Linked DNA regions of Alkalilimnicola ehrlichii MLHE-1. The protein of the gene in region 1 interacts with the protein of each later gene in a pairwise test. Links are inferred from orthologs where the notes say so. Each region holds a gene or a part of one and is shown in the gene's direction. Other genes may lie near its edges.

Region 1 (14,598 bases):
ATGGAGGCGTTGATCAACCTGCGCCCGGTGCTGGGCCTGCGCTCGCCCATCCATACCCTGGCCCGCCTGCTCAACCCGGCGAACGCCCCGGCCAGCCTGCACGGCATCTTCCACCCCGGCTATCTGCAGGTGCACCTGGCGGCTGCCGAGACCCTGGGCGAGCAGATGCTGGTGGTCAAGGGTGACGGCGGGGAGGCGGAGTTCATGCCGGACACCGTCTGCAAACTCCGCACGTCGGGGCTCCCCCTCCCCTCGGAGATCACCCTGGGGCCGTGGATGGAGCGCCAGGGCCGCAAGGGACTGGTGATGCCGGAAGCCGAGCAACTGATGCGCGTTTGGGAGGGGGACCTGGAGGACCGCTACGCCGAGTCGGCAGTGATCGGGACCACGGGTCTCGCTCTGCTGGCCATGAACCAACACGACAAACCCCAGGCCGCCTTCGACGAGGCGGCACGGCTCTGGGCCCGCCGGCCGGTGCCGGCCTGAACGGGAGGACGCTGCCATGGTCCGGCTACTGCTGAGTGCCACCCACAAGTCATCGGGCAAGACGGCCGTGGCCATCGGTCTGGCGGCGGCCCTGCGCCGGCGTGGCTGCCGGGTGCAGCCGTTCAAGAAAGGGCCGGACTACATCGATCCAGGGTGGCTGAGCCTGGCGGCCGGACGGCCCTGCCACGGCCTCGACTTCCACACCATGACCCGGGAGGAGATTCTCAGCACGCTGCACCGGCGTGCCGCGAACAGCGATGTGGTGCTGGTGGAGGGGACCAAAGGGCTGCACGACGGCGTCGATCCCGCCGGCAGCGACAGCAATGCCGCGCTGGCCCGGCTGCTGGACCTGCCGGTGGTACTGGTACTGGACACCCGGGGGATGACCCGGGGCGTCGCCCCGCTGGTGCTGGGCCAGCAGCAAATGCCCGGCTGCCCGCGGATCGCCGGTGTCATCCTCAACCGCACCGGCGGCAGCCGCCACGAGGCCAAGCTGCACCAGGCCATGGCCCGGCACACCGACATTCCGGTGCTGGGGGCGGTGGGCGAGGACCGCAGCCTGGCGATCGAAGAACCCTATCTCGGCCTGGTGCCGGCCCATGAGAGCGCCGACGCGCTGCCCGCCGTCAACCGCTTGGCGGAGGCCGTCGCTCAGAACTGCGACCTGCCGGCACTGGCCCAGGCCTGCGGCACCGAACCCCTGCCGCTGGCCGGCTTCCCCACCACCGAACCGCCTGCCGCCCGGGTCCGCATCGGCGTCCCCAGGGACGCCGCCTTCGGCTTCTACTACCCGGGGGACCTGGAGGCCCTGCAACAGGCGGGGGCCGAACTGGTGTTCTTTAACGCCCTGCGTGACCGGGATCTGCCGGCGGTGGACGGGCTGTTTATCGGCGGCGGCTTCCCTGAGCGCCACGCCCCGACCCTGTCCGCCAACCGCGGGATGCGGGAAGCGATCCGCCAGGCCAGTGAACGGGGCATGCCGATCTACGCCGAATGCGGCGGCCTCATGTACCTCTCGCGCAGCCTGAGCGTCGGCTGCGCACGGTACGCCATGTGTAACGCCCTCCCGGTGGACCTGGTGATGGAGCGACGACCCCAGGGACGCGGTTATATGCAGATCCAGGCCACCGGCGAGGGCCCCTTCAATCCACTGGCCGACGCCCAGCCGGCCCCGGCCCATGAGTTTCATTACTCGCGGTTGCTCACGGCCCCGGACGGGCTGCGCTATGCCTACCGGGTGCTGCGCGGCAACGGGTTGGGCAATGGCCATGACGGGATCGTCCATCGCAACACCCTGGCGGCCTACGCGCACCTGCGCCACGGCCAGCGCACCCCCTGGGCGACCCGCTTTGTCGAGTTCGTCGTCGCCCATAGCCGGGGCCAGGCCCCGGGGCCATACACCACCGCCGCCCGACAGGCCGGCGGACAATCCTGACCGGGAACAAAAACCACGCGGAGGAGTTCGATGATCTTCGAAAGCTTCAACACGGCGTTGACGGCCTATTTCGCCGCCGTGTTCGTCCTTGCAGTGATACTCGGTGCGGTGGTTAATAAGACCAACTTCTGCACCATGGGGGCGGTCTCCGACGTGGTCAACATGCAGGACTGGGGCCGGATGCGGGCCTGGTTCCTGGCCATCCTGGTGGCCATGTTGGGGGTCATTCTCTTCGAGGCCGCCGGCCTGATCGACCTGAGCAGCACCCAACCCCCCTACCGCCGGGCGCAGTTTCCCGTGGTGGAGTACATCCTCGGGGGGCTGATCTTCGGTATCGGCATGACCCTGGCCAGCGGCTGTGGCAACAAGACGCTCATCCGCGTTGGTGGCGGCAACATCAAATCCATTCTGGTCATGGTGGTGCTGGGGATCGTCGCCTACTACACCATCAACCCCATCCCCGGCACCGAGCACAACCTGCGCGGCCTGCTGGTCTGGTGGTGGAGCTCGCCGTTGGCGATCGAGTTTTCCGTAGCCCAGGACGTTGGGCACGTGCTCGCCGGGCCGGACAACGCCACCGGCGTCCGGTTGATGATCGGCCTCGCCCTGGTGGCCGGCGTCGGCTGGTGGATATTCCGCTCCGCGGAGTTCCGAAGCAACCGCGACAACATCGTGGCCGGCGTCGTGATCGGCCTTTGCATTGCCCTGGCCTGGCTGGTTACCGACAACATTCGACTGCAGGATAGCTGGGGCGACGAGCATTCGCTGCCCGGCTACGTCCAGGAGTGGGATTTCGTCACCGACGGGGAGGAGGCCTTCCGCCCTGCCAGCGCCGGCGGGGTGAACACCCAGTCCTTCACCTTCATTGGCCCCATCGCGCAGACGATCAATTATTTGGCCCGTGGCGCCGACAATGCCTATCTGACCTTCGGCGTGGTCTCCGTCAGCGGGGTGATACTCGGCTCCCTGCTCTGGGCGCTGCTCAGCCGGAGCTTCCGGGTCGAGTGGTTCGTCAATGGCCGCGACGTGCTCAACCATTTGGTCGGCGCGGCCTTGATGGGTTTCGGCGGCGTGATGGCCATGGGCTGCACCATCGGCCAGGGTGTCACCGGGCTGTCGACCCTCGCCCTCAGTGGCTTCTTTACCCTGGGCTCGATCATACTGGGCAGTGCACTGACCATGAAAATCCAGTACTACAAGATGCTATACGATGAGGAGGCGACCTTTGCCAAGGCGCTGATCACCGGCCTGGTGGACATGAAGCTGTTGCCCGGCTCCCTGCGCAAGCTCGAAGCGCTCTGATCGGCGCCAAGGCAGAGGCATGCTGAAACGGCTCCTACCCTTCCTGGCCTGGCCCCGGCCCACCGCCGACACGCTCAAGGCCGACCTGTTGGCCGGCGTCACGGTGGCGCTGGTCCTGGTACCACAGTCCATGGCCTACGCCACCCTGGCCGGCATGCCGCCCTACTACGGGCTGTATGCCGCCTTCCTGCCGGTGATCGTGGCCGCCCTCTGGGGCTCGTCACCGCAACTGGCCACCGGGCCGGTGGCCGTGGTGGCGCTGCTGACGGCCGCGGCGCTGGCCCCGTTGGCGGAAGCGGGCAGCGGCGAGTTCATCACCCTGGCCATCGCCCTGGCCTTCATGGTCGGGGTGATCCAACTCCTGCTCGGCGCCTTCCGACTCGGCACCCTGGTGAACTTCATCTCCCACCCGGTCATCATCGGGTTCACCAACGCCGCCGCCATCGTGATTGTGCTCTCCCAACTGGGTAGCCTGCTGGGGCTGTCGATGGACCGCAGCGGCAGTTTCCTGCTGGGGGTGCTCGACCTGTTGCAACGGGTGCCCCAGGCCCACGGGCCAACCGTACTGATGGGACTGGCGGCCATCGCCATGATGGTGGGGTGCAAGCGCTGGCTGCCGCGGATCCCCGGGGTGTTGCTGGCCGTCGCCGTACTCACGCCGGTCAGCCTATGGCTGGATTTCGAGGGCATGGGCGGCGCGGTGGTGGGCGGCATCCCGGAGGGCTTACCCACCCTGGGGATCCCGGAACTCGGCGTCACCACGGTCACCACGCTGATGACCACGGCACTGGTCATCGCCCTGGTCGCCTTCATGGAGGCGATCTCCATCGCCAAGGCCATCGCCACCCGGACCCGCGACCGTATCGATCCCAACCAGGAGTTGATCGGGCAGGGGCTGGGCAATCTGGTGGGCAGCTTCTCCAGCGCCTTTCCGGTCAGCGGTTCCTTCTCCCGCTCAGCCGTCAACTACAACGCCGGTGCCCGGACCGGGCTGTCCTCGGTCATCACCGGGTTGCTGGTGGCGCTCACCCTGCTCTTCCTCACCCCCCTGCTCTACCACCTGCCGCTGGCGGTGCTCGCGGCCATCATCATGATGGCGGTACTGGGCCTGGTGAACGTGAAGGCGGTGCGCCACGCCTGGCAGGCCAAACGCGACGATGGGATCGCGGCCGTGGTCACCTTCAGCGCCACCCTGATCTTTGCCCCCCACCTGGATTACGGCATCCTGCTCGGCGCGGGGCTGGCCATCGTGCTCTATCTGTTACGGACCATGAAGCCACGGGTGGTGCTGCTCGCACGCCACCCCGACGGCACCCTGCGCGATGCCGAGTACTTCGACCTGCCCCGCAGCCCCTACATCGCCGCCGTACGCTTCGACGGGGATCTCTATTTCGCCAACGTGGGCTACTTCGAGGACGCCATCCTCGATGCCCGGGCCCGACACCCGGAAGCGCGCTTCGTCCTCGTGGTGGCCAACGGCATCAACCAGATCGACGCCTCGGGCGAGGAGACCCTGCACAAACTGGCGGAGAACCTCCACGCCAGCGGCAGCACCCTGGTCCTGGCCGGTCTGAAGCTGCCTCTCCAGGAACTGCTGGAACGGACGGGGCTGAAGGAGGTAATTGGCGACGAGAATATCTACCGCAACGAACGCCACGCCCTGGCGGCGATTTATCAACGGATGGATGTACCCGGGTTTGATCCCGCGCGCTGCCCCCTGAACCCGGAGCCCGCGGGTGAAGCCGGCATCGCGGACAGCGCCGCCGAACGCTGACACGGGTCATGGCATGCGCCTGCGGGCGGCGTGACAGGGCCGTCCTGAGGGCCCCAGCTTTTGGAAGATGACTAACCCTTTTCGCGGCGGGTCAGCCCCAGGTCCACCGCCTTGACCGCCGCTTCGACCCGCGATTTCACGCCCAGCTTGCGCAGAATGGACTTGATGTGAAGCTTGACCGTGCCATCCGAAACCCCGAGTTCACGCGCAATGACCTTGTTGCTCTCGGCCCGGGCCACGTGCATGAGAATCTCCCGCTCGCGGGGCGTCAGTGCAGCGAAGGGGTCCGGCGGACGGGACGCCTCGGCACCCTCCCGCTGGCTGCGACCGCCTGCCATCATCTGGACCAGGGTATCGGTCAGACGGCTGGCGACGGCGGTCTGACCGGCCAGGACCTTTTCCAGCCCCTGGATCAGTTCCGCCGGTTCCGCGTCCTTGACCAGGTAGCCGTTGGCGCCGGCCTGCAGGGCCTGCAGCAGATCACGCTCCTCGTCGCTCGAGGTGAGCATCACCACCGGCAATTCCGAATCCCGGCTGCGAATGCGCTTGAGCACCTCCAGCCCGCCGGAGCCCGGCATACGCAGATCCAGCAGCACCACGTCGGGAGGGCTCTTGGCCAGCGCACTGAGGGCCTCGATCTCGGTGCCTGCGTGTTCCACCTGATACCCATGCTGGCTGAGCATGTCGCCCAGCGCCACCCGCAAAAGGGTGTGATCATCCACCAGCAGGAGCCGCATCAGCCCCGTTCCTCCCGACCGGGGCAACGGCCGCAGGAAGGCAGATAGACGGCGATCCGGGTCCCCTCCCCCAGTTCGCTTTGGATCTCCAGATGGCCGCCGATGGCGTCGGCGCGGTCGCGCATCACGCCCAGGCCCAAGTGGTGGCCGTCGTCACCGTCACGGTGATCCGGCGGCGAATCGGCGAAACCGCGCCCGTCGTCCTCCACCACCAGCTCCATGTCGCAGCCAATCCGGTGCAAGGCCACCTGAACATGGCGGGCGCCGCTGTGGTTCCTGACATTGTTCAGCGCCTCCTGCACGATACGCAGGACCTGGAACTCTTGGTCGGGACTGAGCCGTCCCCGCGGCCAGTCATGGCTGAGCAGCACCCGGATGCCGCTATCGCGCTGGAAACGGTGCACCAGCCGTTTGAGCGCGGGCTCCAGGCCACCCCCCTCCAGGGCGATACGGAATTGCCCCATGAGTTGACGCAGTTCGCCATAGGCCTGGTCCAGGCCGCGCCGCACATGGCGCAGGCCGGCACGCAGCCCGCCCGGCGCCCGTCCACCGCCGTGGCTGGCCTCCAGGTTGCGCACCTCCAGGCCCAACGCCGCCAACCGCTGGGCGAGGCAATCGTGGAGTTCGTGGGTGATCTGGCTGCGCTCCTGCTCCAGCGATTGCAGGCGGGCCTCGCTCTCGCGCCGGATGCGCTCCATCGCCAGCCCGAGGTGCTCGCCGGCCATCTGCAGCATGCGGTGCAGATTGAGCTGCTGCCACTGCTGCAGCATGACCGGCTCGAGGAACAGGCTGAACACGCCCAGGCGGCGGTCGTCAGCGGTCAACGGCACCGCCAGCAGGTGCAGGTCCTCGTGCCCGATGGGGCGCTGGTAGCGCTTATGGCGGCAACCCTTCATACCGGGGTTGGAGATCAGACATCCGCGGAGGGCGGCCTCACCACAGGCGCAGTCCTCCGGCCGGACCCCACAGTCGTTTTCGGGGTAGTCGTCGCCGACGCCACGGGCGGCCACCAGGCGCAGCGTGCCCTCTGCGTCCATACGGCGGACCACGCCGGCAGTGGCCCCGGTGGCGCGCATCAATTGCTCCAGCGCTCCACTGAGCAGGGTTTCCAGATCATCACAGCGTTCGCTGGAGGTGCTCAGCGTATACAGCACTTCCATGGCCCGCGCACGCTCGCGCAGGGCCACGATCTCGTCGTTCTCAGGGCCCGCCCGGTCATGCGGCGGAACCGCGTTGCTCTCCGCCGGCACCTCCACGAGCGAGACGGGCAGGCGTTTTCCCATAGGCACCATCGACCGAGCCGCGGAATGGAACCATGCGGGCGCATTCACGTTACCCATTGCACTCCTCCAGTCAGGGCCTTGTTACCGAGGGGCCTGACGCTTCCTCAACCGCCCGGGGGCGTTGTCGTTATAGTGGTGAACCGCGTCGTCCTGATGCCGGGGCATCGCAGCCGCGATTCACTGCTGTGAGCCCTCTTCGGGGCTTCTTACATTCAAAAATACAATAAGGTTATTCCATTGGCAAAGGTCTGGCCAAGCGAATCCTTGGTTCGCAACCGTTTCTTGCGTCATATCTCATTTCTCTGATTTTTTCGCTTGGTATTCCGACCGCGCGCCCGGGCGGATCGATCGTGCCCTATCCCCTTTGGGATAGGCCCCACCCCACCCCCCTCCCATCAGACGGATTGTCGCTCTGGCGCAGACTGGCGATGCTCCCACCTGAGCATCAATCCGCATGACTGGGAGGGCCCATGGATCAGACCTACTACAAGACCATCACCCAGCTCGAGGAGCGCGGCGTGGACCCGGAATACCTCCAGGGCTGGGTCGGGGGGTATCTCCACAATCCCCCGCGGGAGGAGCAACGCGTCACCGCGGCCTACGAGGCCGGGTACCAGGACGGCCGGGCCGGGAGCACCGATAGCGCCCAGCAATGGCAGCGCCATTGACCCCACAACCCGTCATCATCACAGCGAGAGAGGCATGGAAACCATGAGTATTGATCAGGAACTCGACGCTAGCGGTCTCAACTGCCCCCTGCCCATTCTGCAGGCCAAGAAACAACTGGCCAAAATGGAGGGCGGCCAGACCCTGCGCATCATCGCCACGGACCCCGGTTCAGTGAAAGACTTCGATTCCTTCGCCAAACAAACCGGCCACGAACTGCTGGAGAACGGCGAGGAAGGCGGCAAATTCACGTTCCTAATAAAGAAAAAGGGCTAATACTTCGCCCTGCCACAAAGAACGATATAACGATTTAAAAAGCCGAAGTTCGGGCCCGCATCGCCACCATGCCGGGCTTGGAGGAGAGTGAAGATGCAACACAAAGGCTTAAGGGCCACTCTGGCCACCCTGGCGCTCGCCGGCGGGCTGCTTGCCACCGGCTGGGCGGTCGCGGAGGTCACCACGCCCTCCGGAAAAATGCTGGCCAACACCTGCAGCGGCTGTCACGGCACCGACGGCGTCAGCCATGGCCCCACCATCCCCACCATCGCCGGCCAGCCCGAAGAATACTTCATCTACGTGATGCGCAAGTACCACACGGGCGATGCGCCCGGCTCGGTCATGAACCGGGTGGGGGAGGGCTATACCGACGCTGAGATCCGCGCGATGGCGGAGTACTACGCCGCCGTTGATTATGTCCCCGCCCAACAGGACTACGACACCGATCTGGCCCGCCGCGGCGCGGAGCTGCACGAGCAGAGCTGTGCCAGCTGCCACACCGCCAACGGCACCGTTGGCGAGGACGACCTGCCCATCATTGCCGGCCAATGGGCCCCCCACCTGCGCTACACACTGGTCGATTACCTCCAGTTCGGACGCCCCTTCACCGAGGGCAAGCGTTCGCAGTTCATGGAGATCGCCCAGGGCTACTCCACCGAGGAGATTTTGGAGAACATCGACGCCCTGGTGCATTTCTATGTCAGTCAGCAGGATCCGGAGCTCTTCGAGTAACCCGGCGGGATCGACCAAGGAGGCACCATGTCACAGCTTAATCGTAGGGATTTTCTGAAACTCGCCGGCTCCTCCGGGCTGGTCGCCGGTCTCCCGGCTACCGGCCTGCTGACCAGCGGCGGCGCCCGGGCCAGCAGCAACGGACGGGTGGTGATCATCGGCGGCGGCACCGGTGGCGCCACCGCCGCCCGTTACATCAAGCGCGCCTCACCCGGCACCGAGGTCACCCTCATCGAGGCCAAGCCGGTCCACCACACCTGCTACGTTAGCAACACGGTGATCGCCAGCCTGCGCGACCTGGATGACATCGCCCACGGCTACGACGGCCTGCGAGCGCTCGGCATCAACGTAGTCATCGACAAGGCCACCGCCATCGACGGCGAGGCGCAGACCGTCCGCACCGAGGGTGGCGAAACCTTCGAATACGACCGCCTGGTGGTCTCGCCGGGCATCGAGCTGAAGTACGACGCCATCGAGGGTTATAGCGAGGCAGCCGCTGAGACCATGCCCCACGCCTGGATCGCCGGCGACCAGACCACTCGGCTGCGCGATCAGATCCGCGCCATGCCCGAGGGCGGGCTGGTGGTGCTGGCGCCGCCGCCGAACCCCTACCGCTGCCCACCCGGGCCCTATGAGCGGGCCTCGCTGATCGCCCACTACCTCAAGGCGCACAAGCCCGGCTCCAAACTGCTCATCCTCGACAGCAAGAACGCCTTCTCCAAGCAGGGTCTGTTCGAGCAGGGCTGGGAGATGTACTACTCGGACATCATTGAATGGGTGCCGGAGTCCGACTCCGCCGGCGGTGTCACCCGGGTCGATGCGGACAACATGACCGTCCACACCCCCTTCGACGACTTCGAACCGGACGTGGCCAATATCATTCCCGCCCAGAGGGCAGGCCGTATCGCGATTGAGGCGGGGCTCACCGACGGCGGTGACTGGTGTCCGGTGGACCGGCGCACCTTCGAGTCCACGGTCATTCCGAACATCCACGTCATTGGTGATGCCTCCATCGCGGCGGCCATGCCGAAGTCCGGCTACTCGGCCAACTCCCAGGCCAAGGTCACCGCCCTGGCCATCGCGGCCTACCTGAACGGCATGGAGCCGGAGGCCGACCCGCGGTTCGCCAATGCCTGCTACAGCCTGGTCACGCCGGACCACTCGGTGTCGGTCAACGCCGTCTACAAGCTCAAGGAGGATCCCGACGCACCGGCCGGGGTCGCCCTCGACAACATCGCCGGGGGCGTCTCGCCCATCGATGCGTCACAGACGTATCGGCGGCGCGAAGCCGCCTTCACCGAGAGTTGGTATCGCAATTTCCCCAAGGATATCTGGGGTTAGACCGCGGCGGGGCCGGCCCGCCGGCCCCGCTGCCCGCCACCCGCGCGACGAACCGATCCCGTAACACCATTCCCGTCAGGAGTTGTCCATGAGCACCACCGCGGCATCGCAGGCGGCCGGTCCCCGGCTGCCCGAGTTCGAGCCCCATGACCGCCAGGAGGTCAAGACCACCACCTGCTACATGTGCGCCTGCCGCTGCGGCATCAAGGTGACGCTGGAGGAGGGCCAGGTCCGCTTCATCCAGGGCAACCCCGACCACCCGGTCAACCGGGGTGCCCTTTGCGCCAAGGGCAATGCCGGCATCATGAAGCAGTACTCCCCGGCCAAGCTCAGCAAGCCGCTGATGCGCAAGCCGGGCAGCGAACGCGGCAAGGGCGATTTCGAAGAGGTCTCCTGGGACAAGGCGCTGGACGTGCTCGCACAGCGGCTCGCCGAGATCCGGCGCACGGACCCGAAGAAGCTCGCCTACTTCACCGGCCGCGACCAGATGCAGGCATTGACCGGCCTCTGGGCAGCCCAATTCGGCACGGTCAACTGGGCCGCCCACGGCGGGTTCTGCTCGGTCAACATGGCCGCCGCCGGGCTCTACACCATGGGCCATGCCTTCTGGGAGTTCGGCGATCCGGACTGGGAGCGCACCAAGTACCTGATGCTTTGGGGGGTGGCCGAGGACCACGGCTCCAATCCCTTCAAGATCGGCATCGGCAAGCTCAAGGGCCGCGGCGGCCGCTTCGTCGCCATCAATCCGGTCCGCACCGGCTACCAGGCGGTCGCGGATGAATGGGTGCCCATCCGCCCCGGCACCGATGGCATGCTCGCCATGGCGATGATCCACGTGCTGTTGCGCGAGGAGCAGTTCGACTGGGAATACCTGATCCGCTACACCAACGCCCACCACCTGGTGGTGCAGACCCCCGGCGAGCCGGGCCACGGGCTGCTGCTGCGCGACGAGAACGACAAGCCACTGAGCTGGGACCTGGAGCGCGAGGCGTTCGTCGACGCCACCCAACCCGACATCGCCCCCGCCCTGTTCGGCGACTACCAGGCGCCCGATGGCCGCCCGGTGAAGACCGTGATGAGCCTGATGGCGGAACGCTACCTGAGCGAGGACTACAGCCCGGAGCGCGCCGCCGAGGTCTGCGGGGTGAGCGCCGACACCATCGAGCGCCTGGCGCTGGAACTGGCCCACGTGGCCTTCAAAGAGAGCATCGAGATCGAATGCGAATGGACCGACTGGGCGGGTCGTAAGCACGACCGCATCATCGGGCGCCCGGTCTCCATGCACGCGATGCGCGGGATCTCCGCGCACTCCAACGGTTTTCAGGCCTGCCGGGCCATCCACCTGCTGCAGATCCTGCTCGGCTCGGTGGATGTACCCGGGGGGCATCGGGCCAAACCGCCCTACCCCAAGCCGGTGCCACCGCCCATCAAACCCGCGCGACCGACGGCGCCGGGGGAACCGCTGGCCGGCCCGCCGCTGGGCTTCCCCAAGGCCCCGGAGGATCTACTGATCGACGACCAGGGCAACCCGCTGCGCCTGGACAAGGCCTACTCCTGGGAGGCGCCCCTGGCCAACCACGGCATGATGCACATGGTGATCACCAATGCCGTGAAGGGCGACCCCTACCCCATCGACACGCTGATGCTGTTCATGGCCAACATGGCCTGGAACTCCACCATGAACACCTCCGGCGTGCTGAAGATGCTGCGCGAGAAGAACGGCAACGGGGAGTACAAGATCCCCTTCCTGGTGGTGGTGGACGCCTTCCACTCGGAGACCGTGCAGTACGCCGACCTGGTCCTGCCTGACACCACCTATCTGGAGCGCCACGACGTAATCTCCATGCTCGACCGGCCCATCTCCGAGCCGGACGGGCCCGCGGACGCGATCCGCCAGCCGGTGGTGGAGCCGGACCGCGACGTGCGCCCCTGGCAGGAGGTGATGATCGACCTGGCCGGCCGGCTCGGGCTGCCGGCGTTCACCAACGAGGACGGCAGCCCCAAGTACAGCGGCTATCTCGACTTCATCACCCGCTTCGAGAAGGCACCCGGCGTGGGCTTTCTCGCCGGCTGGCGCGGCAAGGAGGGGGACCAGGACCTGCGCGGTGAACCCAATCCGGACCAGTGGACGCGCTACAAGGAGAATGGCTGCTTCTACAAGTACGAGCTGCCGCTCTCCCACCAGTTCTACAAGTTCGCCAACAAGGGCTACCTGGAGTGGGCCCGCGATGCCGGCCTCAACGGCAGCGCCGATCCCATCGTCTTCGAACTCTACTCCGAGACCCTGCAGCGGTTCCGGCTCGCGGGCCAGGGGCTCTACGACGGCCCTTGTCCCACTGACCCGGAGGACCGTCAGCGCCTGAGCAGCTACTTCGATCCGCTGCCCTTCCACTACACCCCGCTGGAGGAGACCCGTTGCGACGGCGAGGCCTACCCCTTCCACGCGGTCAACCAGCGCCCCATGTTCATGTACCACTCCTGGGACAGCCAGAACGCCTGGCTTCGTCAACTGCAGGCCTATAACCGGCTGCACATCAACCGGGCCCAGGGTGAGCGCATGGGCCTGGCCGATGACGACTGGGTCTGGGTGGAGTCGCACCTGGGCCGCATCCGGGTCCAGATCCGGCTCATGGAAGGCGTGCAGGAGAACACCGTCTGGACCTGGAATGCCATTGCCAAGCAATCCGGCGCCTGGGGACTGGATCCCGAGGCCCCGGAGGCGCGCCAGGGGTTTCTCATGAACCACCTGATCTCCGAGCTGCTGCCCAAGCGCAACGGCGGACGGGACATCACTAACTCCGATCCCATCACCGGCCAGGCCGCCTGGTACGACCTGCGGGTCCGCATCCGCAAGGCCGAGCCGGGCGAGACCGGCAGCTGGCCGCAGTTCGAGACCTTGCAACTCATCCCCGGCGTGCAACGCGCGCCCGCCGATGAGCTGCGCTACGCCGTACACGAACCGGTGCGCCTGCACCGTTCCATGCACGACATACTCAACCGGAGAGGGGCATGAAGCTGGGACTGGTCATCGACACGGACACCTGCGTGGGCTGTCACGCCTGCGCGGTGGCCTGCAAGCAGTGGAACACCTCGGGCACGCTCGGGCCGCTGACCGACTATCAGCCATGGGGCGAGGCGCCCTCCGGGGTCTGGTTCAACCGGGTGCGTACCTACGAGGAGGGCGACTACCCCCATTGCAAGACGGTGAACCTACCCATGTCCTGCATGCACTGCGAGGACCCGGTCTGCGTCACCGTCTGCCCCACCGGGGCCTCCTACAAGCGGGAGGAGGACGGCATTGTCCTAATCGATCAGGACAAATGCATGGGCTGCAACTACTGCGCCTGGGCCTGCCCTTACGGCGCCCGGGAGCTGGATCGCGCCACCGGGACGATGAAGAAGTGCACCCTGTGCGTGGACCGGATCTACGACGAGTCCCTGCCGGAGGCGGAACGCCAGCCCGCCTGCGTATTGGCCTGCCCGGCCCGGGCGCGCCACTTTGGCGATCTGAACGATCCCGACTCCGATGTCAGCCGCCTGGTCCGCGAGCGCCGCGGCCAGGGCCTGATGAATGAGTTGGGCTACCGGCCGGTGAACCGCTATCTGCCGCCCCGGAACCCGCAAGCCACCCCCACCGTCGAGCCCAAGCCCGGTCTGGGCGACCGGCTGCGGAACTGGGTCAACCGCGTCGTCCACCGCTGACAGGAGGAGCCTCAATGCATCCACCACTTTCCGTCGTGGGCTTCACCGTCCTCTCCGGCGCAGGCTACGGTTTCATCGCGCTGTTCGTCATCGCCGCCATGCTTCAGCTCGGCGGACCGGTGGCTGGCGGGGAACTGACTGCTGCCGCGATTATCGGTTTCCTGCTCATCACCGTCGGCCTGCTGCTCTCCACCGGGCACTTGGCCAACCCGCGCAACGCCTGGCGCGCCTTCAGTCGCTTCCGCAGCTCCTGGCTGTCCCGCGAAGCGGTGCTGGCCGTGCTTTTCTACCCCGTCGCCGCGCTCTACCTGCTCGGACTGCTTCTGGGCGACGGGGTGAGCCACGGGCCGGTCACCGGCCTGCTGGGCGTGCTCACCGTCATCCTGGCCCTGGGCACGGTGCTGGCCACCGGCATGATTTATGCTTGTCTGCCCACCATCCGGGCCTGGCACTCCAGCCTGACCCCGATCAACTACCTGTTGATGGGGCTGGCCCTGGGCGGGTTACTGCTGGTGCTGGTCCGCGGAACCGGCGGGGCCGACCTCACCCCTGTCACCGCCCTGGCCCTGCTCCTTTTGGTCCTGGCCGGACTGGGCAAATTGCTGCATTACGACTGGCAACGCCGCCAGGCCCACCGCGGCCCGGACGCCGGCAGCGCCACCGGCCTGACCGGAGGCCGCGTCCGCCTGTTGGATCCGGGGCATACCAGCGGCACCTTCCTCACGGAGGAGTTCATCCACGGCGCCGATGAGGACGGCATCCGGGTCCTGCGCCGCCTGGTACTGATGGCGGGGTTCGTGATACCGGCCTTGATGCTGCTGGCCATGGCCACCTCCCCCGCCCTTTGGCCGGTGGCGCTGGCGC
Region 2 (14,556 bases), 1.2 Mb from region 1 along the record:
ACCCGGCGCATGGGATACTTGAGGCGGTCCGGGTCGTAGGCCCACATGGGCCCGGCATTGCCTTTGGCGCAGACGATGCCGTAATTGTGCGGATGCTCCGGGTTGCCGTCGATCTTGACGGCACGGCCATCCCGGGAGCGGACCTTGATGCCGCACCGCCAGAAGCACATGTCGCAGAAGCCGTAGGTTTCGGTGGTCGCCTTCAGTGACTCCACCTGATGCGGGACCTCGATGCGGCTCAGCGCGCGAGTGGGCACTCCGGCCACGCTCAGGCCCACCCCGGCGGCAGAGCCGCTCAGGAAGGCCCGGCGCCCGGGGTTGAACGCCTGTTTTCCACTCATGCCAGATACCTCGATCAGTTCAGAACAGTTTCGTGATAGGGGCGCTGTATGGCCCGGGCGGGAATGCGGTTCTCCACACCACAGGCCATCAGCGCGTCAAGGAGATCGACAGAGGCGGAATAGAACGGATGCAGTGAGGGGTCGGCCTGGCGCAGGGCGTCAACAAACTCGGGCACCCAGTGGCGCATATGACGGGTGATAAAGGATTGGGCCGCTTCACGGGACTCCGACGTATCCTGCTCCGCCAGCAGCGCCAGGAACTCCAGTTCGCTGACGATGTGGTCGGGGAGCAGCCCGCTGTCCGGCGTCACGGAGAAGCCGAAGGCCTGCATGCGACGGCCCACCTCTATGGTGACGTCACCCAGCAAACGGCCCTCCAGCCAGTAGGCTGCGTAGGGGTGGGCCACCACGGTCGGGTTGCCCAGAACGAACAGTCGGGTGTGCTCACAGGCCAGCGCCGGGGCCATATGCAGCTGCTGCTCCAGCCCGTCCACCGCTGCGCGGCAGGCCGGCGAAAGCGGCGTCTCCCGCAGGGCGATGATCAGTGAACGCGCGGCCTCGAAGCGGCGGGGCGAGGGCTCATCGAAGGCGATGGCCCCTAATAAATACAAGTAACTGCGCATCGTTCCATCCTCCAGTGCAGAGCAAAAAGACTCCACAAGCAGGAACGATACTAAGAAGGTAAAGAATTCCTCCGCATTGAAAATCGTCAATCCGGGCGGATGAAAATCATCAATCCGTGATCAGAGTCTCAAGCGCATGGCGGTCGCAGGTAAAGCCCTCGGCGCCTTCCTTCAACAGCCCCTCGCGCTTGAGCTCCGCCACTGCCCGGCTCGCCGACTCGGTGGTCACGCCCAGCATCGCCCCCATGTCCTTGCGATTGAACAGCGGTGCATGCCCCACCCCCCGGGCATCCGCCAGGCGCAGGATCAAACGGATGACGCGCTGTCGGGCGGAGCCGGTAGACAACTCCGTCAACCAGGCCTCGGCCTCGCTCAACGCCCCCTGCCAGCGACGCATCAGTTCCTGGTGCAGGCCTGGATTCTGGATATTGAGTTCGTTCAGCACCTCGACGGGAATACGGCAGGCCAGGCCCCGCTGCACCACGATGGCGTCGTGCTGGTAGGGTTGACGCAGCAACGCCTCCAGCCCGAGCACGTCGGTGCTGCGGGCGATGCGGACGATACGCTGATCGCCGTTGGGGAGATACTGCACCAGTTTCACCAGCCCCAGGCGCACGGTAAAGACGGCGTTGGCCGGCTCACCTCCCCGGTACAACCAGCGCCCGGGCACCAGCGGCACCTCCTCGATCGCGCCCTCGACCACAGCCAACTCCGCCTCCCGGAGGCCGGCGAACAGGGCGGAGTCACGGATGGTGCAGACGTAGCAGTCGCTGGTGGCACACCAGTGGGGTCTGTGGGGCATATAGGGGCTCATCATCGGGTGGCGGAAGCTTCCGTGCTATCATACCTGGCCAGCGCCCTGCCCCGGTAGCTCAGCAGGATAGAGCAGCCGCCTCCTAAGCGGCAGGTCGCAGGTTCGAATCCTGCCCGGGGCGCCACCCTCATTTCCATTCTGCCAACCACTGGGCAAAGTCATTGGCTGGCATTGGCCGGGCAATGTAATAGCCCTGCCCTAAGACCACGCCGGCCGCCCGCAGGTACGCCAGCTGGTCCTCGTTCTCGATACCCTCGGCCACGGTCTCGAGCGCGAATTCGCGTGCCAGATGGATGATCGCCCGTGTCACCGTGTCGCTGCCCGCCTCGCCCGGCACGCCATCGATGAATTGCTTGTCGATCTTGAGGGTATCGACCGGCAACTGGTGCAGGTAGCCGAGCGAGGAATAACCGGTGCCGAAGTCGTCGATGGCGATCCCGAACCCAACCTCCCGCAGCGCGCGCAGGCGCCCGATGGTATCGGCGCCCGTCTCGCAGAGCATGGTTTCGGTGAGCTCGAGTTCGATCGCCTGCGGCGGCAGGTCATGCTCCGCGCAGAGCGCCTGCAGCCGCGCCGCGAAATCCGAAGCGCTGACATCAGCGGGTGTGACGTTCACCGCCAGCACGAAATCGCGTGCTCCGTCCGCCCGCAAGCCCGCGACGGTGCGGCAGGCGGTGGCGAGGATCCAGGGCGTGATCCGGCGGATCAGGCCGCTGGATTCAGCAACCGGTATGAACTGGCCGGGCGGGACCAGCTCGCCGGATGGCAGGCGCCAACGGATAAGGGCCTCGGCGCCGGCAACCCGGTTGTCCGCAAGCCTGAGCTTGGGTTGCAGCCATAGTTCGAACTGCCCCTGCTCCAGGGCGTCATGGAGAGCCGCCTCAGTGCGCAGGTGATCCAGCACGGCCTCGCGCCAGCTTGGCGAAAAGAACGCCGGCTCGCCTTCGTTCGCCTGTGTCGCGGCGATGTTGGCGGCACTGATGACGGTCTCGGCGTCGCTGCCGTCGTCGGGGTAGCTGGCGACGCCGATACGGACCTGGGGGCGGATCGGCTCACCGGCAACCTCGATAGGATGACGCTCCACCTTGCTGAGACGGGTGCAGAGGGGCAATACCCGGTCCATCGGTGACGCGTCGTCGAACAGCATGGCACCCCAGTGCTCCGTGCCCAGCCGCGCCAGTCCCACATCGTCCCCGGCCAGGTGGCAGAAGCGCTCGGCACAGGCGGCCGCGGCGTGGTCGAGGCCGCGCTGGCCGAAGGTCTCAAGCACCCTGGTGAACGGCGTATGCACTGCAACGACGTGCACCGACTCACCCTTTGCCTTCGCCGCTTCAATCGCGGTCCGTACCTGCTCATGGAACAGGTTGCGATTGGGCAGGCGCGTGGCACGGTCGTAGTTGACGATGCGGACGAACTGGTCGCGCTGGGCCAGGGCCTGGTGGCGGGCCCTCAGCAGCATCTCCAAGCGTTCCAGCAACTCGGCGCGGTCGATGGGGCTGACCACGAACTCATCGACGATGGACCGCAGGCGGCCGGCCCGACTGCGGAGGTCAGCCCGCGGGAGCACCAGCATGACCGGCAGAAAGACCGGCTGCTGCGCATGTTTGGCCTCGTACAGGGCATCCTGCCAGCGCAGCAGCGCTGGTCCGTCAGCGATGGCAAGGTCGAAGCCCTCGGCCGGGAGGTGGCCGTCCTCGACCTGGACCACGCGGTAACGGGCCGAGAGCAGGTTTGCCAGCTGCTGGCGATTGCCCCGCCCTTCCATCAGCAGCAGGATGCGTCCGGCCTGGTCTGTGTCGGCAGAGCCCGCCGACGCCACCGGCCGCCAGGCGGCGAGGGCCGGGCCCCTCGGCCCCGAGCTGCCCGAGTCAGACTCCGCGGCCATGGGTATCCTCCCTCGTTGACCCCGGCCCCGGAGGCAGGCTTTGCAACAGTTTCAGCAAGGCGTCCTTGGCCACGGGCTTGCGCAGGATGCTGGCCGCGCCGTACTGCAGCGAGCGGTTGCCGGCGTCACGGTCCTGGCTGGCGAACAGCACCACGAAGGGGACGCGGCAGTCCTGCAGTTGCTGGCACAGCGGCCAGACAGCCTGGCCGAAACCGGTCGGATCCACCAACGCGACCCAGTGCCCATCCCTTTGCTTCAGGAGCGCCTGCAACGCGTCGGCCGTGGGCGCACGGGCCGCGGCCATGCCCGCTTCCTCGGCCGCCGCGGCGAGCACCCGCGCATTGCCCGGCTGGCGCACGATCAGGATGACCCCTCGTTTGCCCGCTGCCGTCATTTCGACTCGGTCTCCCGCCGGGTAGCCATGCCGGGCGCCACGCTCGCCGGCTCCCCGACGCGGAAGCCACCCGGGGCGATCTCGAACCGGCGCTGCTGGCGATCAAAATCGGACATGCGTTTCTTGAGGATGCCGACGAGTTTCTCGAGCCGATCACCACCATGCACGTAACGGAAAAAGATGACGTTGTCCGCCAGATGACTGATCTCGCGCGACGATATCTGCAACTCCTCGCCGAAAGAATGGTTCTCGTTGACCAGGAGCACCGTGACACCCCTGCGCGACAGGGACTTGGCGAGCGTGTGCAACGGCCGCTGGACGGCCTCGTCCTGATTGAGCGCCATATCGAAGCCGGTGACGCTGTCGATCACGACCACGTCGATTTCCTCGTCCTCGACACGCTGCAGCAGATCACCCATGAACTCGTCTGCGAGATAGCGCAAGGGCTCGATCTGCTCCACTACCAGGCCCCTCGATTGCAGCGGTCCGTCGACATCGACATCGAGCGCGCGCAGGCGCCGGAGATAGCCGTCCAACTCCTCCTCGAACTGGAACACGCTGGCGCGATGCCCGTCGTGAGCGGCCGCGGCCGCGATCATGGCCGCCACCGTCGATTTGCCGATCCCACTAGGGCCCGTAATCAGCGTGATGGTGCCGTTCTCGAGGCCACCATGGAGCATTTCGTCGAAGGCGGCATTGCCGCTGCGGAACTGCACCGTACCTGCCCCGTCCGTCAGACGTCGCGTCGGCGGCACGGTGCGAGGGAACACATGAATGCCGCTCTTATCGACGCGGTACTCGTGTCGGCCGCGCTGGGCCGCGGAGCCGCGCAGTTTCGAGACCTCAATCGTGCGGCTGGATGGGCCCGCCTCCAGATTGATAACGCCATCGGCGAGAAACTGGAGATCGTCATCCGGGTTCTCCATGGACGACTCCGAGGTGAACACCACGGTGGCCCCACGCTCGACGAGAAACCGCAGCAGCGACACGACCTGTTGGCGGAACTGGTAACGGTCGGCGGACACGAGTCGCAGGTGTGTCAGCGAGTCGATGAACACGCGGTGCGGCTGGATCCGTTCGACCGCTTCCACTACGGTGTCGATCATCGGTGCCTGCTCGACATCGGACGCCGCGAAGACGTCGTAGGTCTCGGAGCCGGCGAAGAACTCCTCGGTTGGTGCCAGGCTCAGGAACTCGATGCCGCGGGTGTCGAGACCGACGGTGGCCGCGTTGGCACGGAGCTCCGCCTCCAGCTCCTGGAAGCCGATGAAGAGCGTGCGCTCCCCCTCGCCGGCGGCGGTGAGAAAACTGAGGCCGAGCGTGGTCTTGCCCAGCCCCGGCCCACCGCGAAGCAGGTAACCGCGACGGGCGATCAGGCCGCCGTCGAGGATCTGGTCAAGGCCGGCCACGCCGGAGGAGACACGCTCCGGCAGCCCGGCCGCCACGGAGGCATCGCCGCGTGAAGCGGAGGACATATTGGCTCTCCTTCAGAGCCGGAACAGGTGTTGTTCCCGGGACTCTGGATTGACAAGTTTACCCTGACACTACCAGGGAATCGTACGCCAATCCGCCCTTGATCCCAATCGACAACGGCAATCACCCACAGCCCCTCCAGAAGGATTCGGCCAGGCGGGCCCCGCATTCATCGCGCCTGTTCGCCGACCCCGTCCGTTTCCGGTGCGCTACCAAACACCCGGTCCGTCAGTTTGACGTACCAGGCCGCCGACTGCACCTGGATGATGAAGGCCAGCGCAACCACCAGCGCCGCATCGGCACCTGCCTCGCCAAAGGCGTTCATGGCCAATGCCAGGGCAATGGAGAGATTGCGCATCACCGTGCCGTAGACCAGCGCAATCCCCTCGCCCCGCCCCAACACGGCGCGGGCAATGCCGGTGCTGAGGGTGTAGTTGATCAGGTAAAGCAGGACCACCGGCACGGCGATAATCAGCAGGTCGCCGGGAGAGGCGATCAGGTCCCCGGCCTTCAGGGCCATGGCCACGAAGACGATACCCAGCACCCCCAGGGAGGAGAGCGGCGGGAAACGCGGGGCCCACCGCCTCTGGTAGCCCTCCTGGCCGTAGCGACGGCGCAGGTAGTGCTGGGTGATCTGCCCGGCCACCAGTGGCAGCAGCACGATAATGGCGATCTGGCGGAAGACCGTCAGCAGGTCCACCGGCACCTCGGCGCCCATCAGCCATTGCACGTAAAAGGGCGTCGCCACCGAGCCCACAAGCAGGCCAATCACCGTCATCTTGATGGCGGCGGGCACGTTGCCTTTGGCAAAGCCGGTCCAGGCAATGGTCATGCCGCTGGTCGGCAGCAGCGCCGCCAGCAGCAGCCCCAGGGCGAAATAGGGGTGATCGGCCAGGAACAGCAGCCCGATGGCAAAGGCGATGAAGGGAATGACGCCAAAATTCACCAGCAGCGCCAGGCCCTGGGCGCGACCGTCCACCCCTTCCAGGACCGAACGCACCTTCAGATTGACCATCATCGGGTAAACCATCAGGAAGGTGAGAGGCAGAATAAGCGCCTGCAGCCAGTCGCTCGGCGCCACGGCCCCGAAAACGAACCCCATCGCCATCATCGCGGGGATGGCGATAGTCAGCTTACCGGTAAGCTTGGACAGGATCTGAAAGGCGTTCATGGGTTCTCCCGTTGCGTCTCATTACTCGGCTTTTCCGTCGGATACCGGCCGCCCCACCGCGGCCATGAACGCCCCGAGTGGCAGCCGATCCGGCAGCATGCGCTCCGTGCCGGCGCGCAGTGCCCGCGGGCCGCGGGCACAGAAGAGGCCCCAACGGAGGTCCGTCAGCCGCCAGCCCGGCAGTGCCTGGAACCAGCGGCGCAGGTCTACCCCGCGATCCCAGCGCGCGCCGCGATAGCCCCCCCGCCCGGCCTTCTGCCAGTGCAACAGACTCGGCCGGTGGAGCAGCCCCAGGGCCACCCCCTCACGCGCCACCCGCGCCATCTCGGCCAACGCCACCTCCGGGGACTCGACAAAGCACAGGCTGGTGATCGCGATGCAGTTGGCGAAGGCCCCGTCCGGGAATGGCAGGGTTCGGGCATCACCCCGGACATACGCCACGGAATCATCCAGCGAGCGGGCGTAGCGCAGGGCATCGCCGTCCGGGTCCAGCCCGACCAGATCGAGGCCGGCCTGGGCAAAGCGCCGGGTAAAGTGGCCAGTGCCGCAACCGACATCCAGAACCCGGCTCCCCAGGGCCGGCCTCAGCAGCCGAAAGAGCAGATCGAACTCCCGCTTCGCCACCCAGCGGCCACGCGGACTGTGGTACCAGGCCTCGTAACCCGCAGGATGATCCCGGCTCTGACGCCCTGACATCGACACCCCCACTGGCAGACATCGGACCCAACCCGATGCGGGCACGGCCTCCAGTGTTTGACCTTAACCGGGGAATCCTCTACCGTCAATCAGAACGTATATTGTTATATTGAACACATCCACAGCAAGGATTCACCCCGAAACCCAGCCTGACAATCGGAGCCAGCACATGCACTACCTCATCCTGATCAACGATCCCCCTTATGGCACTGAGCGCGTCTTCAACGGCCTGCGTCTGGCCCACGCGCTGCTCAAAAAGGCCGACGACAACCGGGTCGACGTCTTCCTGATGGCCGATGCCGTGGTGGGTGCCAACGCCGGCCAGAAGACACCGGACGGCTTCTACAATGTCGAGCGTATGCTGCGTCGGGTGCTTGCCGGCGATCGCGGCCGTGTCCTGCTGTGCGGCACCTGCATGGATGCCCGCGGCATGTCCGACGACGACACCATGGACGGGCCACGCCGCAGCACCATGGACGAATTGGCGCAGATCACCGCTGACGCGGACAAGGTCATTGTTTTCTGATTCAGAGTCACCATGAGCGCACCAACCCCGATCTACCTGGACTACAACGCCAGCACGCCCATCGCCCCCGAGGTAGCCAAGGCCATGGCCCCCTACCTGCAGGAGGCCTATGGCAACCCCTCCGCCGGTCACTGGGCCGGCGGTCCGGCCCGTGAGGCGGTGGAGCAGGCGCGCCGGCAGGTGGCCCGGCTGATCGGGGCGGCGCCGGACGAGATCGTCTTCACCAGCGGCGGCAGCGAGGCGAACAACCACGCCATCAAGGGCACCTGGTACGCCACAGAGGGGCCATTTCACATCATCACCACGGCAGTGGAACACCCGGCCACCCTGGTCCCCTGCCGTTTCCTTGAATCCCTCGGTGCTAGCCTGACCGTACTCCCCGTGGACCGATATGGGCAGGTGAACCCGGACGCGGTCCAGGCGGCCATCACCCCCGAGACCCGCCTGATCAGCGTCATGCACGCCAACAACGAGGTGGGCACCCTGCAGCCGGTGGAGGCCATCGGCCGCATCGCCCGCGACCACGGTGTCCGCTTCCACGTGGACGCGGCGCAATCGGCCGGCAAGGTGCCCATCAACGTCCAGGCCATGGGCGTGGATCTGCTCTCGCTCGCCGGCCACAAGTTCTACGGCCCCAAGGGCATCGGCGCGCTCTACGTCCGTCGCGGCATCGACCTGACGCCGCTGATCCACGGCGCCGGTCACGAGGGGGGGCGCCGCGCCGGTACCGAGAGCGCGCTGCTCGCCACGGGGCTGGGCACCGCCGCCGAGAAGGCGCGTGACCTCAGCCCCATGGCTCGGGTTCAGGCGCTGCGCGACCGGCTCTGGACGGGCCTGAAGGGCCATTTCGGTGATACCCTTTGCCTGAACGGTCACCCTCAGGCCCGTCTGCCCAACACCCTGAACGTCGCCTTCGCCGACTGTGTAGGCGCGGCCATCCTGGACCGGCTCGACGGTGTCGCCGCCTCCACGGGCTCCGCCTGCCACGCCGGCTCTGTCACGCTCTCACCGGTGCTGGCCGCCATGGGGGTCCCGGAGCGGGTGGGCATGGGCGCACTCCGGTTCAGCCTGGGCCGCTGGACCACGGAACAGGAGATCGACGAGGTTATCGCAAGGCTCGCCCGGGCGGTCCCCCAGGCCCGGGCCGCCACCACACAGGAACCATCATGAGCCACACCCCCGAGACCACCCGCAAGCGCGATCTCCTCGCCCAGATTGCCACCGTCGGCAAGGCCCTGGGCCACGCCTACCGGCTGGAACTGCTGGAATACGTCGCCCAGGGCGAGCGCACGGTGGAGGCCCTCACCCAACTCACCGGGCTGCATCTGGCCACTGTCTCGCAGCATCTGCAGCACCTTCGCCGCGCCGGCCTGGTCCGCACCCGCCGTGAGGGCAAATACATCCACTACCGGGTGGCCGGCGACGATGTGGTCAACCTGGTCAACAGCCTGCGCTGCGTCGCCGAAAACAACCTCTCCGAGGTACAGCGGCTGGTCCAGGACTACTTCGACGATACCGAGGCGCTGGAGGCCCTCCCCACCGCCGACCTGCTGGAACGGCTGCGGGAGGGGTCGGTGACCCTGCTCGACGTGCGGCCGGAAGAGGAGTACCGCGTCGGCCACCTCCCCGGCGCCATCAATATCCCGGCCTCGGAGCTGGCGCAGCGCCTGCGCGACCTGCCACCGGGCCGGGAGGTGGTGGCCTACTGCCGCGGCCCCTACTGCGCGCTCTCCCACGACGCGGTCCGTCTGTTGCGCGAGCGGGGTGTCAAGGCCCTGCGCCTGGAGGCCGGTTACCCGGAGTGGAAGGCGGCCGGCCTGCCGGTGGAAGACCGCTGACACCCGGCGGTCACATCAGGATCGCCAGCAGCACCGGCAGGTAGAGCAACGACAACAACGTGGAGACGAACACCAGGCTGGCCACGTACTCCGGCTCCCGGCCCGCGCGCACCGCAAACAGGTAGTTGAATACCGCCACCGGCATACTCATCTGCAGCACCAGGATGGCGTGGGCCAGGGGCGAGAGCCCCACCAGAAGGCCGGCCCCCCAGGCCAGCAGGGCGGCCACCGGGATTCTCAACAGGCTGAAGCCCACCCCCGACATCAGGCCGGTCACCCGAATGCTGGCCAGAGAGACCCCCAGGGTGATCAGCATGAGCGGCACGGTGAACCCGGAGATCAGGTCCACCGTGTTGTCCAGCCAACGGGGCAACTCACTGTCGGTGATCAGCAACCCAACCACGATGAGTATGGCGTAGACCGTGGGGGTCCGGAGCAGTGCCCGCAACGGATTCCCGCGGCTGGCCATCATCGTCCCCAGGGTGAACTGGAACAGGGTGACGGTGATCATCACCGTGATCCCGAAGGCGAAGCCGGTACCGCCGAAGGCGTAGAGGACCACCGGCAGGCCCATGTTGCCGGTATTGGGGTACATCATCGGCGCCAGCAACACCCGCCAGTCGCGACCCAGCAAACGGGCCATCAGGAAGGTGACCGCGCCCATCGCCAGCACCACGAGGGCCGTTGCCAGCATCGTCCGGCCGAAGGCACTGATGTCGATGTCCGCCCCGGAGACCGCGGCCAGGACCAGTGCGGGCGTGCCGATATTGAAGACCAGCCGGGTGACGAAATCCACCGGATAGGGGTGGCCCAGTCGCACCCAGGCAAACCCCAGACCGGCCCCGGCCAGCACGGGGGCCATGACAGCAAATAACTCTGCAAACATTGCGGCCCCCGAACAGGCGGAGAGAGAAAAGCCGAGTATTTTCTGCGGGAAAAACGCCGGACGCAACCCGGCGCTGGAGGGTCAGCACCGCTGCATCAAAGCTGGCGGCCGGTTACAATCAGGCGCCCCGATCGCTCACCGACCCTGACCCATGGAACCAAAACCGACACCCAAGCCCCTGCTGTACCACATCATCGGCGCCCTGGTGCTCATCATCACCGGGGTGATCTGGCTGTTCCTGCAGTGGCGCGCCGACGGTCCGGCCAGCGAGTGGGAGGCGGCCCTACCCCACGCCCTCGTACTGGGCGGGTTCGCGTGGTACGCCGTCACCCGCCTGCGGATCTGGCGCCGGCAGCGTGACTGACCGTCGCACCGAGTCCCCTCCGTCGGACGGACGGCGCCGGCTCAGGGCACCTCAGCGGCCCAGCTTCGCGGGTAGAGGCTGGCCAGGTGCCGGCTGCCATCCTCCGCCGCCGGGCTGACCACGCCCAGGCCCAGCCCATAGCCCCGGCGCCGGACCACCACCGAACCGCTCTCCCCCAGCCCGATGCCCTGCCCCGGTTGCAGCGTCACCACCTGGCGGCGGGTATAGGCCTGCGCCTGGCTTTCGTCCAGTTCCACCACGTTGCGCCGGGCGTAAGCGCCCAGCGCCATCACCCCGGCGGTGGTGAGTTTGGGCGGCTTCATCTGCACCCCGACGGTCGGCAGACCGAAGAACACCCGCTCCGGCCGGGCCGGCGGCTCGTGGTCCGCGGCAATGAGCTGGGCGTATTTGCGGCCACGGTGGACCAGCCGCAACCCGGCCAGGGCCGACCCGGGAATGGCGTAGCGCTGGACAATACCCTCCAGCCAGTGACCGTCCGTCGGCCGTTCTGCCGCCCGCGCCCCCTCGCGGCACTCGCCGCCCACCCGCTCCAGCAGGGCGATGAAAAACCCCCCGGTGTTGTTGTGGTGGGGCCAGAGCCGGACCGCCTGGGCCAGCTCCGGCAGGAAGGTCCGGCCCCGCCACCCGGTGAGCCCCGGTGCCAAGTACAGCCCGGGCAGGCTCACCGGCAGCAAGCGCAGTTCGTCCGGGTAGCGGCGCAGCAGGGCATCCACCACCTGTTCGTTCTCCTCCGGGGCAAAGGTGCAGGTGGAGTAGACGATACGCCCGCCCGGGCGGCAGAGCCGCACCGCCTTGTCGAGAATGGCCGTCTGCCGCGCGACAAGCCGCTCACGGGTCTCGCACAGGGCCTGGGCGGAGGGCTGGCTGGACTTGCGCACCGTGCCCTCGCAGCTACAGGGCACGTCGGCGATGACCCGGTCGAAACCGCCCGCGTGGGGGGAATAGTCCTGTGCCGGCCGACAGGTGACCGAGACGTTCATCAGCCCCAGCCGCTTGATCAGATGACGGATGGCGGCCAGCCGCCCCTTGGCCACATCGTTAGCCACCACGGTGCCACGGTTTCCCAGCGCCAGTGCCGCCTGGGCGGTCTTGTTGCCGGGGGCGGCGCACAGGTCGAGCACCCGGTGACCGGGCTGCGGATCCAGCAGCGTCACCGGCACCATGCTGGCCTCCTCCTGCGCATGGTAAAGCCCGGCGGCCTGCCCCCAATGCGCCCCCGGACGCAGCCCGGCGGGCAGACGCAGGGCCGAGGGCTGCCAGGCCACCGGCCGGGCATCGATACCCGCCTCAGCCAGCAGCGAGCGCAGGGCCTCGCGGGTGATCCGCGCCGGGTGGGCCCAGATGGTCGCCGGCAGCGGACTGGCCACCGCCGTCTCGAAGGCCGGCCAGTCGTCCACCACATCGCGGTAGCGGAACAGCGGGTTGTCGGGACGGACAGCACCCATAGCCGGGGGCTCAGGCCTCGCTGCGCCGGACCACGCGCCGCTTCACCCAGCGCACGCCGAGCCAGACCATGGCCACCACCAGCGGCACCGCCGCGCCCCGGAGCAGATCGACGGAGACATCCAGCCCCGCAGCGCGGCCGGCACCGAGCAGGTAGCCGACCAGGGAGACGCCGTAGTAGCTGATGGCCACCACCGACAGACCCTCCACCGTCTCCTGTAGCCGCATTTGCAGCCGGGCGCGGCGGTTCATGGAGTCCAGCAAGTCGCGGTTCTGTGCCTCCAGGGCCACGTCCACCCGGGTGCGCAGCAGATCCCCGGTGCGGGCCACCCGGCGGGCCAGCGACTCCTGGCGCCGGGCCACCGACTCACAGGTGCGCATGGCCGGCTCCAGGCGCCGTTCCAGAAAGCCCTTTATTGTCTGCATGCCCGGGATCCGCTGCTCGCGCAGTTCCGCCATACGCCGCTCCACCAGCGCGTAATAGGCCCGGGCGGCGTTGAACCGGTAATGGGTGGCATTGCCGATGCGCTCCACCTTCGCGGCCAGCGACGAGAGATCGGCCAGCAACCCCTGCTCATCCTCCAGGGCCCGAATATCGGTCAGCCGCTGGGTCATCGACGCCAGCCGCTCCTCCAGGGCCGTGAGCTCCGGGCTCACCTGCCCGGCGACCGGGAAGGCCAGCAGGGCCATCATGCGGTAAGTCTCGATATCCAGCAGGCGCTGCACCACACGGCCGGCCTGGCGCTCGCGCAACCGGATGTCGCGCACCAACATGCGCGAATAGCCGTCGTCGTGGATGCGGAAGTCGGTCCAGGCGCGGGCCGCCCCGTCAGAGACCACGCTGCCCACCACCGTGTTGCGATTGAACAGCGCCACGGTGTCGGCGACGCTGCGCGCCGGCATATCGGCGGACTCCAGGCCCAGATGGATCGCCACCAGCCGCTTGCCGGGCAACCGTTCAAGCCAGTCCAACGGCACCTGATCAATGGCCGGGTTCTCGAAGGGGTGGTCGAAGGCCCCGTGAACGAAAAAGGTGTAGGTGGAGAACTCCGTGCGCCGCTCCCACTTGAGCCGGAAGGGGCCGAAGTCCTCGCTCAGGTGGTTGGCACCGGACGCCGGCGGGGCCACGCCGAAGCGCTCGCACAGGGCGGCCACGTGTTGACGATCGGCGTCCGCGCCATGGCGCCCGGAGAGCATGGCCAGGTGGGAGACCCGCATCGGCGCACGCAGGATCTCAAAGGGCCGGGCGTGGACCTCGTCGTGGATCTGGCGACGCAGGGGGTGGTCCGTCAGGTGGTAGGCGTTGGCGTCATCGTTCATGCGGGCGAAAGATACCTCAGGTCTTCGCTGGGGCAAAGCGGGCCGTGTGTCGCAGCCTGGCCGACGACCGGTCTACGCCGTCCGGGCAAGGATGTAGAATAGGCCACCCACTCGAGCGAAGAGGAGCGACCTTGGCGCTGCTGCATCTGCACGACATCCACCTGGCCTTCGGCGGTCCGACGCTGCTGGACGGCGTCAGCCTGCAGCTGGAAGCCGGCGAGCGCATCGCCCTGCTCGGCCGCAACGGTTGCGGCAAGTCCTCCCTGCTGCGCCTGTTGGCGGGCGAACACACCCCGGACAGCGGACGCATCGAGGGCCTGGAACGGCTCGATGTCGCCCTGCTGCCCCAGGACATCCCCGAACGCATGGCGGGTAGCGTCTACCATGTCGTCGCCGAGGGGCTCGGCGAGCTGGGCGAACTGGTGGAACGTTACCACCAGACCAGCCGCCAGGTGGCCATGGGCGACGAGGCAGCCATGACCCGGCTGGAGCATATTCAGCACGAGCTGGAGGGGCGCGGCGGCTGGGCCCTTCACAATCGGGTGGAGGCCACCCTGAGCCGGCTGGGCCTGCCCGCCGATGCCCGCTTCGACCAGCTCTCCGGCGGGCTGAGACGCCAGGTGCTGCTGGCCCAGGCGCTGGTCCGCGACCCCGATCTGCTGCTTCTGGATGAGCCCACCAACCACTTGGACCTGGAAGCCATCCAGCGGTTGGAGGAGGTGATCGCCACCACCGAGGCCTCGGTAGTCCTCGTCACCCAC

The links.
Region 2: the proteins of MLG_RS08540 (region 1) and MLG_RS03215 interact in binary tests that used the Escherichia coli proteins (3 or more experiments, as listed by UniProt). The link is inferred for Alkalilimnicola ehrlichii MLHE-1 from one-to-one orthologs.

The regions. Positions count from the first base shown.
Region 1 is NC_008340.1:1,905,382-1,919,979, forward strand. The notes cover bases 6,428-9,343. They hold MLG_RS08540 (sulfurtransferase TusA family protein), read left to right. Parts: upstream 6,428-7,728; coding sequence 7,729-7,959; downstream 7,960-9,343. Other genes in these bases: MLG_RS08530 (GAF domain-containing sensor histidine kinase), read right to left, coding at 6,428-7,017; MLG_RS08535 (Alvin_2107 family globule sulfur oxidation protein), read left to right, coding at 7,488-7,685; MLG_RS08545 (c-type cytochrome), read left to right, coding at 8,053-8,691; MLG_RS08550 (NAD(P)/FAD-dependent oxidoreductase), read left to right, coding at 8,719-9,343. Outside these bases: MLG_RS08505 (glycosyl transferase family protein), read left to right, coding at 1-486; MLG_RS08510 (cobyrinate a,c-diamide synthase), read left to right, coding at 503-1,921; MLG_RS08515 (YeeE/YedE family protein), read left to right, coding at 1,952-3,223; MLG_RS08520 (SulP family inorganic anion transporter), read left to right, coding at 3,243-4,997; MLG_RS08525 (response regulator), read right to left, coding at 5,069-5,734; more of MLG_RS08530, read right to left, coding at 5,734-6,427; more of MLG_RS08550, read left to right, coding at 9,344-10,032; MLG_RS08555 (molybdopterin oxidoreductase family protein), read left to right, coding at 10,121-13,045; MLG_RS08560 (4Fe-4S dicluster domain-containing protein), read left to right, coding at 13,042-13,734; MLG_RS08565 (dimethyl sulfoxide reductase anchor subunit family protein), read left to right, coding at 13,749-14,598. UniProt on the Escherichia coli protein: Sulfur carrier protein involved in sulfur trafficking in the cell. Part of a sulfur-relay system required for 2-thiolation during synthesis of 2-thiouridine of the modified wobble base 5-methylaminomethyl-2-thiouridine (mnm(5)s(2)U) in tRNA.
Region 2 is NC_008340.1:668,254-682,809, reverse strand. The notes cover bases 7,141-10,014. They hold MLG_RS03215 (cysteine desulfurase family protein), read left to right. Parts: upstream 7,141-7,935; coding sequence 7,936-9,093; downstream 9,094-10,014. Other genes in these bases: MLG_RS03205 (AEC family transporter), read right to left, coding at 9,772-10,014; MLG_RS03210 (ArsR/SmtB family transcription factor), read left to right, coding at 9,090-9,761; MLG_RS03220 (DsrE/DsrF/TusD sulfur relay family protein), read left to right, coding at 7,567-7,923; MLG_RS03225 (class I SAM-dependent methyltransferase), read right to left, coding at 7,141-7,397. Outside these bases: MLG_RS03265 (molybdopterin-containing oxidoreductase family protein), read right to left, coding at 1-341; MLG_RS14670 (TorD/DmsD family molecular chaperone), read right to left, coding at 356-964; MLG_RS03255 (Crp/Fnr family transcriptional regulator), read right to left, coding at 1,074-1,766; MLG_RS03245 (putative bifunctional diguanylate cyclase/phosphodiesterase), read right to left, coding at 1,906-3,663; MLG_RS03240 (response regulator), read right to left, coding at 3,647-4,057; MLG_RS03235 (DUF3939 domain-containing protein), read right to left, coding at 4,054-5,532; MLG_RS03230 (arsenic resistance protein), read right to left, coding at 5,700-6,701; more of MLG_RS03225, read right to left, coding at 6,723-7,140; more of MLG_RS03205, read right to left, coding at 10,015-10,647; MLG_RS03200 (hypothetical protein), read left to right, coding at 10,799-11,011; MLG_RS03195 (RsmB/NOP family class I SAM-dependent RNA methyltransferase), read right to left, coding at 11,053-12,477; MLG_RS03190 (DUF3422 family protein), read right to left, coding at 12,488-13,795; MLG_RS03185 (ATP-binding cassette domain-containing protein), read left to right, coding at 13,927-14,556. UniProt on the Escherichia coli protein: Master enzyme that delivers sulfur to a number of partners involved in Fe-S cluster assembly, tRNA modification or cofactor biosynthesis. Catalyzes the removal of elemental sulfur from cysteine to produce alanine.